DNA from 4 places in the Anaerostipes faecis genome. Region 2 is predicted to be linked to each of the others. Evidence: predicted binding sites of a transcription regulator. Region 2 holds the regulator's gene; each other region holds the start of a gene.
The links. Region 2 encodes Rex, which represses fermentation and respiration genes when NADH is low (regulators of the CRP and FNR family bind a similar motif). Its sites were predicted from a motif close to ATTGTTAANTANTTAACAAT; they were not measured.
Positions count from the first base shown of each region.

Region 1: the regulator Rex is predicted to act here: its motif matches at 1,806-1,825, upstream of rsxC (electron transport complex subunit RsxC).
Region 3: the regulator Rex is predicted to act here: its motif matches at 1,214-1,233, upstream of QGT46_RS13165 (acetyl-CoA C-acetyltransferase).
Region 4: the regulator Rex is predicted to act here: its motif matches at 1,499-1,518, upstream of QGT46_RS15565 (complex I 24 kDa subunit family protein).

Region 1 is NZ_CAJSYK010000032.1:13,593-16,731, forward strand. It holds gene QGT46_RS15250 (RnfABCDGE type electron transport complex subunit D) at 1-284, opposite strand, end outside; gene rsxC (electron transport complex subunit RsxC) at 298-1,614, opposite strand; gene QGT46_RS15260 (glutamate-5-semialdehyde dehydrogenase) at 1,872-3,113, opposite strand; gene QGT46_RS15265 (DUF896 domain-containing protein) at 3,138-3,139, opposite strand, start outside.
Region 2 is NZ_CAJSYK010000012.1:88,343-91,481, forward strand. It holds gene QGT46_RS09810 (ABC-F family ATP-binding cassette domain-containing protein) at 1-889, opposite strand, end outside; gene QGT46_RS09815 (redox-sensing transcriptional repressor Rex) at 1,042-1,701, shown strand; gene acpS (holo-ACP synthase) at 1,718-2,080, shown strand; gene QGT46_RS09825 (NAD(P)H-hydrate dehydratase) at 2,077-3,139, shown strand, end outside.
Region 3 is NZ_CAJSYK010000022.1:17,818-20,956, reverse strand. It holds gene ilvN (acetolactate synthase small subunit) at 1-60, shown strand, start outside; gene QGT46_RS13175 (Hsp20/alpha crystallin family protein) at 371-817, shown strand; gene QGT46_RS13170 (DUF2000 domain-containing protein) at 888-1,148, shown strand; gene QGT46_RS13165 (acetyl-CoA C-acetyltransferase) at 1,513-2,694, shown strand; gene QGT46_RS13160 (enoyl-CoA hydratase-related protein) at 2,720-3,139, shown strand, end outside.
Region 4 is NZ_CAJSYK010000034.1:16,231-19,369, reverse strand. It holds gene nuoF (NADH-quinone oxidoreductase subunit NuoF) at 1-998, opposite strand, end outside; gene QGT46_RS15565 (complex I 24 kDa subunit family protein) at 999-1,472, opposite strand; gene QGT46_RS15560 (hypothetical protein) at 1,774-1,959, opposite strand; gene QGT46_RS15555 (iron-containing alcohol dehydrogenase) at 1,947-2,498, opposite strand; gene QGT46_RS15550 (hypothetical protein) at 2,440-2,832, opposite strand; gene QGT46_RS15545 (DeoR/GlpR family DNA-binding transcription regulator) at 2,864-3,139, opposite strand, start outside.

The sequences.
Region 1 (3,139 bases), on a different contig from region 2:
GGAACACCTGCCGGCAGGTTCAGCGCAAGCAGGAGTCCGGTCACAGCCGCGCTCAGATCGCTGACGGAAACTTTTTGTTTCATTAGCTTCTGATATATATACTCAGCAGCCACACAGGTGACAATGGAGACCGCAATGGTCACAGCCGCAGATGCACCGAAGATATAGATACCAAAAACTGTGGCCGGGAGTAATGCAAGGATTACGTCCAGCATAATGCTTTGTGTTGAGCTTTTGTCCCTTACGTGCGGGTTTGCTGAAACACGATATAATGTTTCGTTCATATGTACCTCTCCTTTACTTCTTTCTACGATTTGCCAAGACCTGTTTGCGTCCTGTCTTCATTGACTGTGCCAGGTTTCTCTTCGCCGGACAGATAAAAGAACAGCATCCGCATTCCACACACTCATCTCCGTGGAGTGCCTCAAATGCTTCAAAGTTATTGTTATCTGCCAGTACGGACAGTCTCGCCGGCATTAACTTCTGAGGACAGACGCTGACACAGCGCCCGCAGTTGATACAGTTGCTCGGCTCTACGGCAGACACAGGGTCCTTTGTAAATGCAAGCAGAGAAGAAAATGTTTTGACTGCCGGAACGTCGGTAGTAAACATGGCCATTCCCATCATCGGACCTCCGGAGATCACCTTCTCAGGCTGTCCCTTAAATCCACCGGCTGCTTCGATCAGTTCGTTGACGTTGGTTCCCGTGCGGACTAAAAGGTTTTTAGGGCTCTCAACCGCATCTCCGGTCACCGTTACCACACGGCGGAACAAAGGTCTTCCCTCTTTTACCGCTTCCTTGACAGCAACAATCGTTGCCACGTTGTCCACAATACATCCTGCATCTGCCGGAAGCATACTGGAATTGATGGCTCTTCCCGTAGTCGCATAGATCAGGGAACGCTCCGCTCCCTGCGGATATTTTGTCTTTAACTCTGCAACCGAAATTCTTGCATCTCCTTTGACACAATCGCTGACTTTGGCAATGGCATCTTTTTTATTGTCTTCCACTGCGATGATTCCTTTTGCCTTCGGGAACAAGTCAAGAACAATGTTAAGACCTTCCACGAGGACTTCCGGAGTCTCCATCATGATCCTATAATCTCCGGTTATGTAAGGCTCACACTCCGCACCATTGACAATGATGTACTCGATGGCATCCGGATCTTTCGGAGCCAGCTTCACATGAGTCGGGAAACCTGCCCCTCCGAGCCCGACGATCCCTGCGTCTTTGATCGCAGCGAGAACCTCGTCTCTGGTCATATCCTGATACGGCTTTGCTTTAAACTCCGCTTCTTTAAATTCTCCGTCGTTTTCTATTACAATTGCATTTACTTTTGCCCCGGCGGGAGTCACTCTCGGCTCGATTGCTTTCACCGTACCCGAAACAGAGCTGTAAATATTGGCAGACACAAAACCGCCTGCCTCTGCAACCTTCTGTCCCGCCAGTACCTGATCACCTTTTTGTACGATCGGTTTCGCAGGTGCCCCGATATGCTGGCCGACAGGTAAAACAACATCTCCTTTAGGCAGATATTCGGTGATCGGAGAATTTTTTGCGTATTCTTTCCCGTCATCCGGATGAACTCCGCCGCTAAATGTAAACAATGCCATTTTTAAGCCTTCCTTTCTCTTTTCTTTAATTTCCATATCTTTAATGATAAATTGTTTAGCATGCAAAATCAACTTTCGACATTTTTTTCACAAATGAAATCCCATAAAATAACACACATCTCACTAAAATCTTTTCATTCTTTTACTTTTTTCATCTTTTTGCACAGAAAAAGAAACAATAGCGCTTTCTATATGTGAAATAATTATCAATCTAAAAGGAGTCCCCGATCCTGAGAACTCCCTCTTTGAAGTTTTATCTAATGCCTGATCTGTCCATTGCCATAAATAATAAATTTGGTAGTCGTCAGCGCATCGAGTCCCATCGGTCCCCTTGCATGGATCTTTTGGGTGCTGATTCCGATCTCGGCTCCAAAGCCGAACTCGAATCCATCGGTAAATCTCGTGGAAGCATTTACGTAGACTGCAGCCGCATCGATCTTCTCCAGAAACTCCTGGGCATGGGAATAAGAATCTGTGACGATCGCCTCGGAATGTTTGGTATTGTAGCGGTTGATATGTTTTACCGCCTCATCAAAGCTGTCCACGACCTTTACCGAGATAACGGCATCCAGATATTCGGTTCCCCAGTCTTCTTCCGTCGCCCGGATCACCTGGTCACTGACTGCCATGACTCTCTCGTCTCCTCTGACCTGCACTCCCTTTTTCAGCAATGCCTCTACAACAGCCGGAAGATGGGTCTGTACAACATCTTTATGTATGACCAGAGACTCGCATGTATTGCAGGTTCCAAGCCTCTGAGTTTTTGCATTGACCACGATATCGACAGCCATTTGGGGATCTGCATACTCATCGATATAAGTATGGCAGTTTCCGGTTCCTGTCTCGATCACGGGAACCGTGCTGTTTTTCACGACACTCCGGATCAATCCGGCTCCGCCTCTTGGAATGAGGACATCAATATATTCATTCATCTGCATCATCTTTGTGGCAGTTTTCCGGCTGGTATCTTCCAGGAGCTGAATGCCGAATACCGGCATCTTTTTCTTGGCTAATGATTCCTGGAGAACTTTAGTAATCGCAAGATTAGAATGTATGGCGTCGCTTCCGCCGCGGAGCAGGCAGGCGTTTCCTGTCTTAAAGCAAAGAGCAAACGCATCCGCAGTGACATTGGGACGGGATTCATAGATAATCCCCACAACGCCCAAAGGCACGACCTTCTTTCCGATCAGCAGTCCGCTTTTATTGGGCTTCATCTCGGTGACTGCCCCGATGGGATCTTCCAAGTCCGCCACCTGTCTGAGTCCTTCTGCCATACCTTCGATCCTGTCAACCGTCAGAGTCAGACGGTCCACCAGTGCCTCCGACATCCCGCGCTCCATGGCTGCTTTCACGTCTTTTACATTCTCCGAAAGAATGTAATTCTGGTTTGTCACAAGCTGGTCTGCCGCTTCCCTGAGCAGCTCGTTTTTGTCATTCATGGGCGCCTGCGCCAGAACGACCGACGCTTCTTTTGCCTGTCTTCCTAATTGTTCTAACATAACAACCTCCCTTCTATCTTTATCTC
Region 2 (3,139 bases):
GCATCTTTTCACGGCTCTCGGCCCGGCGGATGGATTTTTCCCGGTTAAACTGCTTTAGTTTTTCGATGACCGCCTTCTGGTGCCGGATCTCCTGCTGCTGGTTTTCGTACTCCTTTAAGCGGATCGCCTTTACCTGATCCCTTTTCTTAATAAAAGAAGTGTAGTTGCCGTCAAAGAGCATCGCATGCCCCGCCTCGATCTCCATCACCTTGTTGACGATCTTGTCCAGGAAATACCGGTCATGGGAGACCAGGATGACAGCGCCCTCATAGTGGCTTAAATAGTTTTCCAGCCATTGGATTGACTCAACATCCAGATGATTGGTAGGCTCATCCAGGAGAAGAATCTCGGGCTTCATCAGCAGAAGTTTTCCGAGAGCTACCCTTGTCTTTTGTCCTCCGGACAGTGTCTCAATCATTTTTTGAAAGTCTTCCTCTTTAAACCCGAGTCCTTTTAAGATTCCTGCGATCTCACTTTCATAGGCAAAACCGTTTTTCTGTTCAAATAAATGAGTGGTCCTGGTGTATTCCTCCATCTTTTCTTCGAGCTCTGCGCCGCTTAAATGCTTCATCATATGCTCCAGAGAGCGGAGTTTTTTGTCCAGTTCGATCACATCTTGTTTTATGGTCAAAAGCTCTTCATAAATGGTGCGGGAAGAAGTATGGTCCTGATGCTGTGCGAGATAGCCGATATCGGCGTCCTTCTTTTTGTGGATCTCCCCTTCGTCGGGTGTCATCTGATCCATGATGATCTTGAGCAGGGTGGACTTTCCGGCGCCGTTTAAGCCGATGACGGCGAGCCGGTCCTTCTCATTGATATGAAAGGAAATTCCTTTCAGGACTTCCTGGTCGACAAATGTTTTATGTATATTCTGACAAGATAAAACCATAGTGCACTCCTTCAAAATTTCTAAGCTGTAAAAATTCCTTTTAAGCATAACATAATTTCTGAAAAAACGCACCGAAAAGTTTGACAGTTATTAGACAATCTTATATAATTTATTTAATTTGAGTAGTTAATAAAATAAGTGGGAGGGTAATAATGTCATCAATGGATAAGAATATATCACCGGCAGTTATAAAGAGATTACCTAGATATTACCGTTATTTGGGGGCTTTGAAAGCAAAAAATATTACGAGGATCTCATCCAAAGAGCTGAGCGAGAGAATGAAAGTAACTGCATCCCAGATCCGACAGGACCTGAATAACTTTGGAGGTTTCGGGCAGCAGGGATACGGTTACAATGTAGAAAACCTTTACGTGGAGATCGGCAAGATCCTGGGGCTTGACAAGAGCAATCAGATGATCATTGTCGGTGCCGGAAATCTGGGGCAGGCATTGGCCAATTATCAGGATTTCAACAATAACAGCATTGGTTTTCAGGTGATCGCACTGTTCGATGTAAATCCGAAGCTGATCGGCATCACGGTGCACGGAGTAGAAGTGCACGATATTGACGATATGGAAGAGTTTATAAAGAATCATGAGATCAAGATCGCAGCCCTCACGCTTCCGCAGGACCAGGCGCCGAAGATTGCCAAAGATCTTGTGTCCTGGGGCATCAAAGGATTTTGGAACTTTGCTCCTGTGGATCTCACGCTGCCAGACAGTGTGACCGTGGAGAATGTCCATCTGGCAGAAAGTCTCATGACGCTGACTTACAATATTCACAGCAGGGAAGACGGCGAGGGCGCGGAGTAAAGACGGGAGGAACGCCATGATTGTCGGTATAGGAACTGACCTGATAGAAATCGGGCGGGTACAGAAGATGGTGGAGAGAAAGAACCGCCTAAGCCGGATTTTTTCAGAAGAGGAACTGGCATACGCAGGTTTAAACAGTACGACTCTTGCTGGTAATTTTGCAGTTAAAGAAGCCGTTTCCAAAGTATTTGGAACCGGCTTCTTCGGATTGGAGCCCTATGAGATCGGAGTGTTCCGGGATTCAAAAGGAGCGCCTTATGTGAAACTGACAGGCAGAGCCGAAAAGCTGGCATCGGATATGCAGATTACGAAATTTCATGTGTCGGTTACGAACACAGGGGGGCTGGCACAGGCTTTTGTCATAGGAGAGTGTCTATGAAATATGTTTTGAAAAATCAGGAAATGCAGGATGTTGATAAAGAGACCATACAGCAGATCGGAATGCCGGGTCTTGTGCTGATGGAGCGGGCCAGCGAAAAAATTGCCCGAAGGCTCATGGAAACGGTCAGAAAAAGTGACAGGATACTTTCTGTGGCAGGATGCGGAAATAACGGGGGAGATGCGCTGGCTGCGGCCAGAATCCTTCTGGAGGAAGGATATTCTGTGGATTTCACAGTCGTGGGGGAGCTGTCCAAGGCATCCGGAGATTTAAAGACGCAGTATGATATCCTTACCCGTCTTGGGTATGAGCAAAAAAAAGAAATAGATTATAACGGCTATGACTGGATTTTGGAAGGAATGTTCGGCGTAGGCCTTTCCAGGGAGATAGCGGGGATATATCGGACCGTTGTGGAGAGGATCAATGAAAGCAGAGCCAGAGTCATGTCGGTCGATATTCCCTCCGGCATCAGCGGGGATACGGGGAAAGTCCTTGGATGCGCCGTCAGGGCAGACGCTACGGTGACGTTCGGCGGGCCCAAGGCAGGACATCTGCTCTATCCGGGAAGAGAATATGCGGGACGGCTGTATGTAGAAAAGATAGGTTTCTTTGATTCCGTTTTAAAGAAGCATGCAGGGGGATTCACATACGACAGGGAAGATCTAAAGAGGCTTCCGGGCCGTTTTGCGGATTCTCACAAGGGCACCTACGGAAAAGTCCTGATCATAGCAGGAAATGAGACGATGTCAGGGGCTGCTTTTTTTTCGGCAAAGAGTGCTCTGCGCATGGGCAGCGGACTGGTAAAGGTGATTTCCTGTGAAGCCAACCGTCCGATTCTGCAGTCTATGCTTCCGGAAGTACTGTTCGGAACATATGAGAATGTAAAAAAAGCCCTTGAATGGTGTGACTGTATCTTATTCGGACCTGGAATGGGAGTCTCAGAGCGGACCAAAGAATTATTGGAAGAGGTTTTACAGTGTGGAAAGAAACCTCTTTTGCTGGATGCCGACGGCCTGAATACGGTCAGCCGTTATGGAATGGAGATCGATTATCCGGCAG
Region 3 (3,139 bases), on a different contig from region 2:
ATTGAGGTGGTGCGGGGCGGAAGTGTCGCGATCGACTCCATCAGTATGCAGGACAGATAATTGAGTTTTTTATTACTATTTCCGTCACGCTTTGAAATGTGTTCCTACAATAGTGATAAAAAACTGCCTCTGGATGTTTCCTTCCGTTGGTGGGAAACTTCTTCGACAAATACTATATGTGATTTAAAGGCTCAGGAGCAAACAGGCTCCCGAGCCTTTTTCTGAATGATTGTTTTGTGAAAAAACTGTGAACTTTTATTGGAGGAGTTGACATATTGAAAGATAATTGTTATATTACACATAGAACAAATAAACAACATATAACAGTGCGGGTATTCCCGTACAGGAGATAGAATAGGAGGAATGACTTATGTTGATGCCAAGTATTTTTGGAGAAAATGTTTTTGACGGATGGATGGACCGGGCGTTTAAAAATGCATTTCCTGCTGACCGTTTTGGCTTTGGAGATTTTGAACGCGGCATGAAGACAGATATCAAAGATACAGAAGACGGATATGAATTAAGTATGGAACTTCCTGGTTTCAGCAAGGAGGATATTTCCGCCCAGCTGAAAGACGGTTATCTGACCATCAGTGCGGCAAAGAACGAAGCAAAAGATGAGAAAGACAAAGAGGGCAACTATATCCGGAAAGAGCGTTACTCCGGACAGTGCAGCAGAAGCTTCTATGTCGGAAAAGAACTGAAACAGGAGGATATCAAGGCGAAGTTTGACAACGGCGAACTGGTGCTGAGATTTCCAAAGGCCGAGGAAAGAAAAGAAGTTCCGGCAGAGGAATACATTTCAATAGAGGGATAACGATAAAAGATTTGACCGGGGTGTTAAAAAGGTACCCCGGTCAAATCTTTTATTCCTCAGGCATCCGGGAATCATAACTTTTCCTGTGCCTGTCCTGAAAGGCAGCCGTGAAATTTTAAAAGAATTGAGGTATAAAGTAAATCTGCCCGAGTTTAAAGAACTTATCGCGGCAGACTTCTCTGATCTGGCTCAGGGCTGTATGATTTACAGTGAGTTTATTGAAAAAATGTTACAGACGGCAGAGGAACAGCTCGATTATCTCGGGATTGCCCTGTGCGGACCCAAAAAGATGGTGAATAAATTAACCGGTAGCCTGCCTCTTTTAAGATAAAAAATGAAGGAAAAAGAGACAGGCACAGATGCTTATGATAAGCCTTCATCATGAAAACAGTGTATATTGTTAATTTTGTGACGATTTTATGTTGATTTTAAGGGATACAATGTCTAAAAATATATGAAATTTTTCTAAATAAAAAAACGAACATATGGATGTATTTAAAAAAGTACAATCTATACTGTATACAAAAGACTAAAACAAATGGCTTAAATACGCAGTTTTTAAGATGATATGAAGCCTGGATTAAAGCCTGAAAAAAATTAGTAATTGAAATGAAAAAGTGATTGTGATACTATTAACATATCGGCGGGAAACTGCCAAACACTATATAACACAGAATTATTATGGAGGAATTGATATGTCAAGAAAAGTAGTTATTGCAAGTGCTTGTCGAACAGCAGTAGGTAAGATGGGCGGAGCATTGAGCACAACTCCGGCTGCTGACTTAGGATCAATCGTTATCAAAGAAGCGCTGAACAGAGCGAATGTTAAGCCAGAGCAGGTAGATGAAGTATACATGGGATGTGTTATCCAGGCTGGTTTAGGACAGAATGTTGCTCGTCAGGCATCCATCAAGGCAGGTCTTCCGATCGAAGTTCCGGCAACAACGATCAACGTTGTGTGCGGTTCCGGACTGAAGGCGGTAAACATGGCTGCAGACATGATCAGAAGCGGTGACGCTGACGTTGTCGTAGCAGGCGGATGTGAGAACATGTCAATGGCTCCATATGTATTAGATCAGGCACGTTTCGGATACCGTATGAACAACGGCGTATTAAAAGATGCTATGGTTAATGATGCATTATGGTGTGCATTTAATGACTACCACATGGGTATGACAGCAGAGAACATCTGTGACCAGTGGGGACTTACCCGTGAAGAATTAGATGAGTTTGCAGCAGCGAGCCAGCAGAAGGCAGTTGCAGCTCAGGAAGCCGGAAAATTCGACGAAGAGATCGTACCGGTAGAAGTAAAAAAGAAAAAAGAAACCATTATCGTAAACAAAGATGAAGGTCCTCGTCCGGGAACAACAGCAGAAGGAATCTCAGGATTAAGACCAGCGTTCAAACAGGGCGGAATGGTGACAGCTGCTAACTCTTCAGGAATCAATGACGGTGCAGCAGCAGTTGTAGTTATGAGTGAAGAAAAAGCAAAAGAATTAGGCGTTACCCCGATGGCTACATGGGTTGCCGGAGCACTCGGCGGTGTAGATCCTAAGATCATGGGTATCGGACCAGTTGCTTCTACAAGAAAAGTTATGGAAAGAACAGGAATGAGCATTGATGACTTCGACCTGATCGAAGCAAATGAAGCATTTGCAGCTCAGTCTGTAGCAGTAGGAAAAGACTTAGGATTCGACTTAAGCAAATTAAATGTAAACGGCGGAGCGATTGCCATCGGACATCCGGTTGGAGCTTCAGGATGCCGTATCTTGGTTACTCTGCTTCATGCAATGAAAGACAGGGGAGCTAAGAAAGGTCTTGCAACACTTTGCATCGGCGGCGGTATGGGATGCTCTACCATCGTTGAAATGGACTAATTTAATTTGAAAGGAGATTGAATCCATGGAATTCATCACATATGAAACAGAAGGTTTTGTAGGTATCCTCACCATCAACCGTCCAAAAGCATTAAATGCATTAAACAGCCAGGTGCTCGGCGAGATTGAGGAAGCACTGGATGCTGTTGATCTGGAAAATACAAGAGCCTTGATCCTTACCGGAGCAGGAGATAAATCCTTTGTGGCCGGAGCTGACATCGCTGAGATGAGTACATTGACAAAAGCAGAAGGAGAAGCCTTCGGTAAGAAGGGAAATGACGTGTTCCGCAAGTTAGAGACATTCCCTATTCCGACCATCGCCGCAGTGAACGGATTTGCACTGGGAGGAGGATGTGAAATCTCCATGAGCTGTGATATCCGCCTTTGTGCTGAAAACGCAGTATTCGGCCAGCCGGAAGTAGGTCTTGGAATTACTCCTGGATTT
Region 4 (3,139 bases), on a different contig from region 2:
CGGGGCATCCCCCGGCTGCCCTCGATGGATGCCGTCAGTGCGCTTCCCTCTCCGCACACGAAAGCGCCTGCTCCTTTATTGATATGTAAATGGAAAGAAAAATCAGTTCCCAGAATATGTTCTCCCAGAAGTCCGCATTCTTCCGCCTGTTCTATTGCCCGTTTCAGACGGCTGATTGCCAGGGGGTATTCCGCCCGCACATAAATATATCCTTCCCGGGCGCCTACCGCATAGGCGGCGATCATGATTCCTTCGATCATCTTGTGGGGATCTCCCTCCATGATGCTTCGGTCCATAAATGCACCCGGGTCCCCCTCGTCTCCGTTACATACGACATAGCGGATTTTCTCTTTCTGTCCGGCTACCTGGGACCACTTATACCCTGTTGGGAAACCTCCGCCTCCCCGGCCTCTCAGATTCGACTCTGATATTTCGCTGACCACCTCTTCCGGCTTCATGTCAAACAGTGCTTTTTCCAGAGCCTCGTATCCGCCGATGGATAAATACTCCTCTATATGTTCTGCGTCAATATGCCCGCAGTTTTTTAATACGTTTCTCGTCTGTTTTTTATAAAAGGGAATCTCTTCCTGCCTCTGATATTCAATTCCATCCCTCTTGAATAACAGATGCCTGATCGGTTCTCCCTTTTCAATCGTCCTGTGAAAAATCTCCTCACAGTCTTCAAGCTTCACCTTTGTATATAGGATTCCCTGAGGCTCGATCCTCATCAGAGGCCCCATCTCGCAGAAGCCATGGCATCCGCTTTTTTTCACTCCGATCTCACCGTCTCCGTGTGCAATCTCCGGTCCGAAATGGACTTCTACGTCAGGATGTTCCCCCACTAACTCACACATCCTGTCATAGATGGCGCCTGACCCGCCGGAAAGACAGCCTGTACCTGCACAGATCAGGACCCGGCATTTGCTTTTGTTCATCTGCTCCCTGGAAGTTTGACGGATCTGTTCAAGAACTTCTCTGTTTTCAATTTTTTTCATCATTTAAGCTCCTCTCAGTTCACGGATCAGTTCAGCAGCAGCATCCGGGGTCATCGCCGGATAGACTTTGTCATTGACGGTGAGGACTGGTGCAAGCCCGCAGGCACCAAGACAGGAAACGGTCTCCAGCGTGAACATCATATCATCAGTGGTCGCTTTCTCCTCTGAGAGCCCCAACTCACTGTAAAGACGTTCCAAAATGGAGACTGATTTGCGGACATGACAGGCTGTCCCGTTGCAGACTTTAATGATATATTTTCCTTTTGGTTCAAAAGAAAAGTTTTCATAAAAGGTCGCAACACTGTACGCCTTGGCTTCGTCAATGGACAGCTTTGATGCCACATAACTTAAAAGCTCCGGCGGAAGATAGCGATATTCTGCCTGAATATCCTGGATGATCGGGATCAAAGCAGCCTGCGTAAGCCCGTGAGATGCTATGATCTCATCTGTTTTATCATAGTAGGCCTGGTTTAACATGAAATACCTCCTTCACATTGTGCATTTTGGTTAAAATTTTATCAATCACTGTTAATTATATGTCAAATTTGACTGATTATCAATAAAATAAGTATAAAACTTTCTCTCCAAACTGTATTTCAAATCAAATCACAGGACCTTCCCTATGAAATAAAAACGCTCCGCGGGTTGTGCACAGATGCGTAAGGAAATTATTTGCCTGCGGCAAATTGCATCAGGCACGCAAAGTTGTCAAGCCCCTCAAAGAGTGAGGGAGGGGTTGGGGCGTTGAAGTGGGCTTGCCCACTTTGTTCTTCTTTTATTACATCGCCAGTTTAAATATTTCTACAATATCTTTTATATTTAAGCGGCGCACCCAGCCGATGCTTCCGTCCTCATGAACAACGCGTACACGTTTCGCCATGCGCTCCATCACTTCTTCATCTAAGTCCTCGACTCCGGGAACATCCCTTAATTTTGTCGGAACACCGAGGCTTAAGAAGAACATTTGTCCCTGTTGTCTTTATACACATATTTCATCCATGCAGGAGTGATCACCGCAAGTCCTGCTCCGTGAGTTACGCTCTGATATTCGCCGGATAATTCATGCTCGATGAAATGGGATGCCCAGTCTCCGGTTCTTCCCATACCGGTCAGACCATTGTGCGAAAGAGTCGATGCCACCATGATGCTGGCTCTTGCCTCATAGTTCTCAGGATCTTTCATGAGAATCCGTCCGCAGTCCATACATGTGTGGAAAATAGCCTCACATAAATAGTCCGTCAGTATGTCATTTTCCTTTTCAGGAGTAAAATATCTCTCAAATGAGTGAGACATGATGTCAATGATGCCGCATGCCGTCTGAAATGGAGGCAGGGTCATCGTAAGTTCCGGATTTTCAATGGCAAATCTGGCACGGTTGATGTCATTGTCACAGAACCGTTCTAAATTTTCGTCTGCTTTTGTGATAACACAGCTGTTAGACGCCTCACTTCCTGTTGCGGCAATAGTAAGAATGACACCTAAAGGAGTACTCTTCGTTGGCACATCGTGAGGTACCCCGGATTCTTGTCAAAGCACGCTCTATATGAACATAAAGGCTTTCTTTTAATTCTTTGTCCCGGATCAGCTGAAGTCCCATGCGGTCTTCCACATATTCAATGAATGTATGGATTTTGGAATCCAGAATACTGTTTTTAACTGTATAGACTCTCGATGCATCCCCTTCTCTCCTCAGCCATTGGTAGAGAGTGGATTCATCTGCATGATTCAGAAGAATGTTTACCATCAGAGCATTCTTTGCGATTTCACCAACCGTCACATAACCCTTGCTGTTCAGAATCACTTCTATTATTTCTTTAATCCGATTCGACATCTGCATAGTTCTTACCTCAAAAACATTTTAACACATACTATTCAAAGATCACATCTATATCATGATCAAAACAAAAAGTATCAAATTCTTCCGGCAGGGGACGGTCGGTGATCAATACGTCGATCTCCGCCAGATCAAATACTTTTATATAATATTTACAGTTTATTTTTGTGTGGTCTGCCAGCAAAATGGTTTTTTTAGCCTGCTGATGATATACCCTGGTGATCTCCGCATCTTCTAAATATAAGTTTGTCAGTCCCTGTGAAACATCCAGACCGCCCATCGACATAAAACAGATGTCTGCATAGCGGGA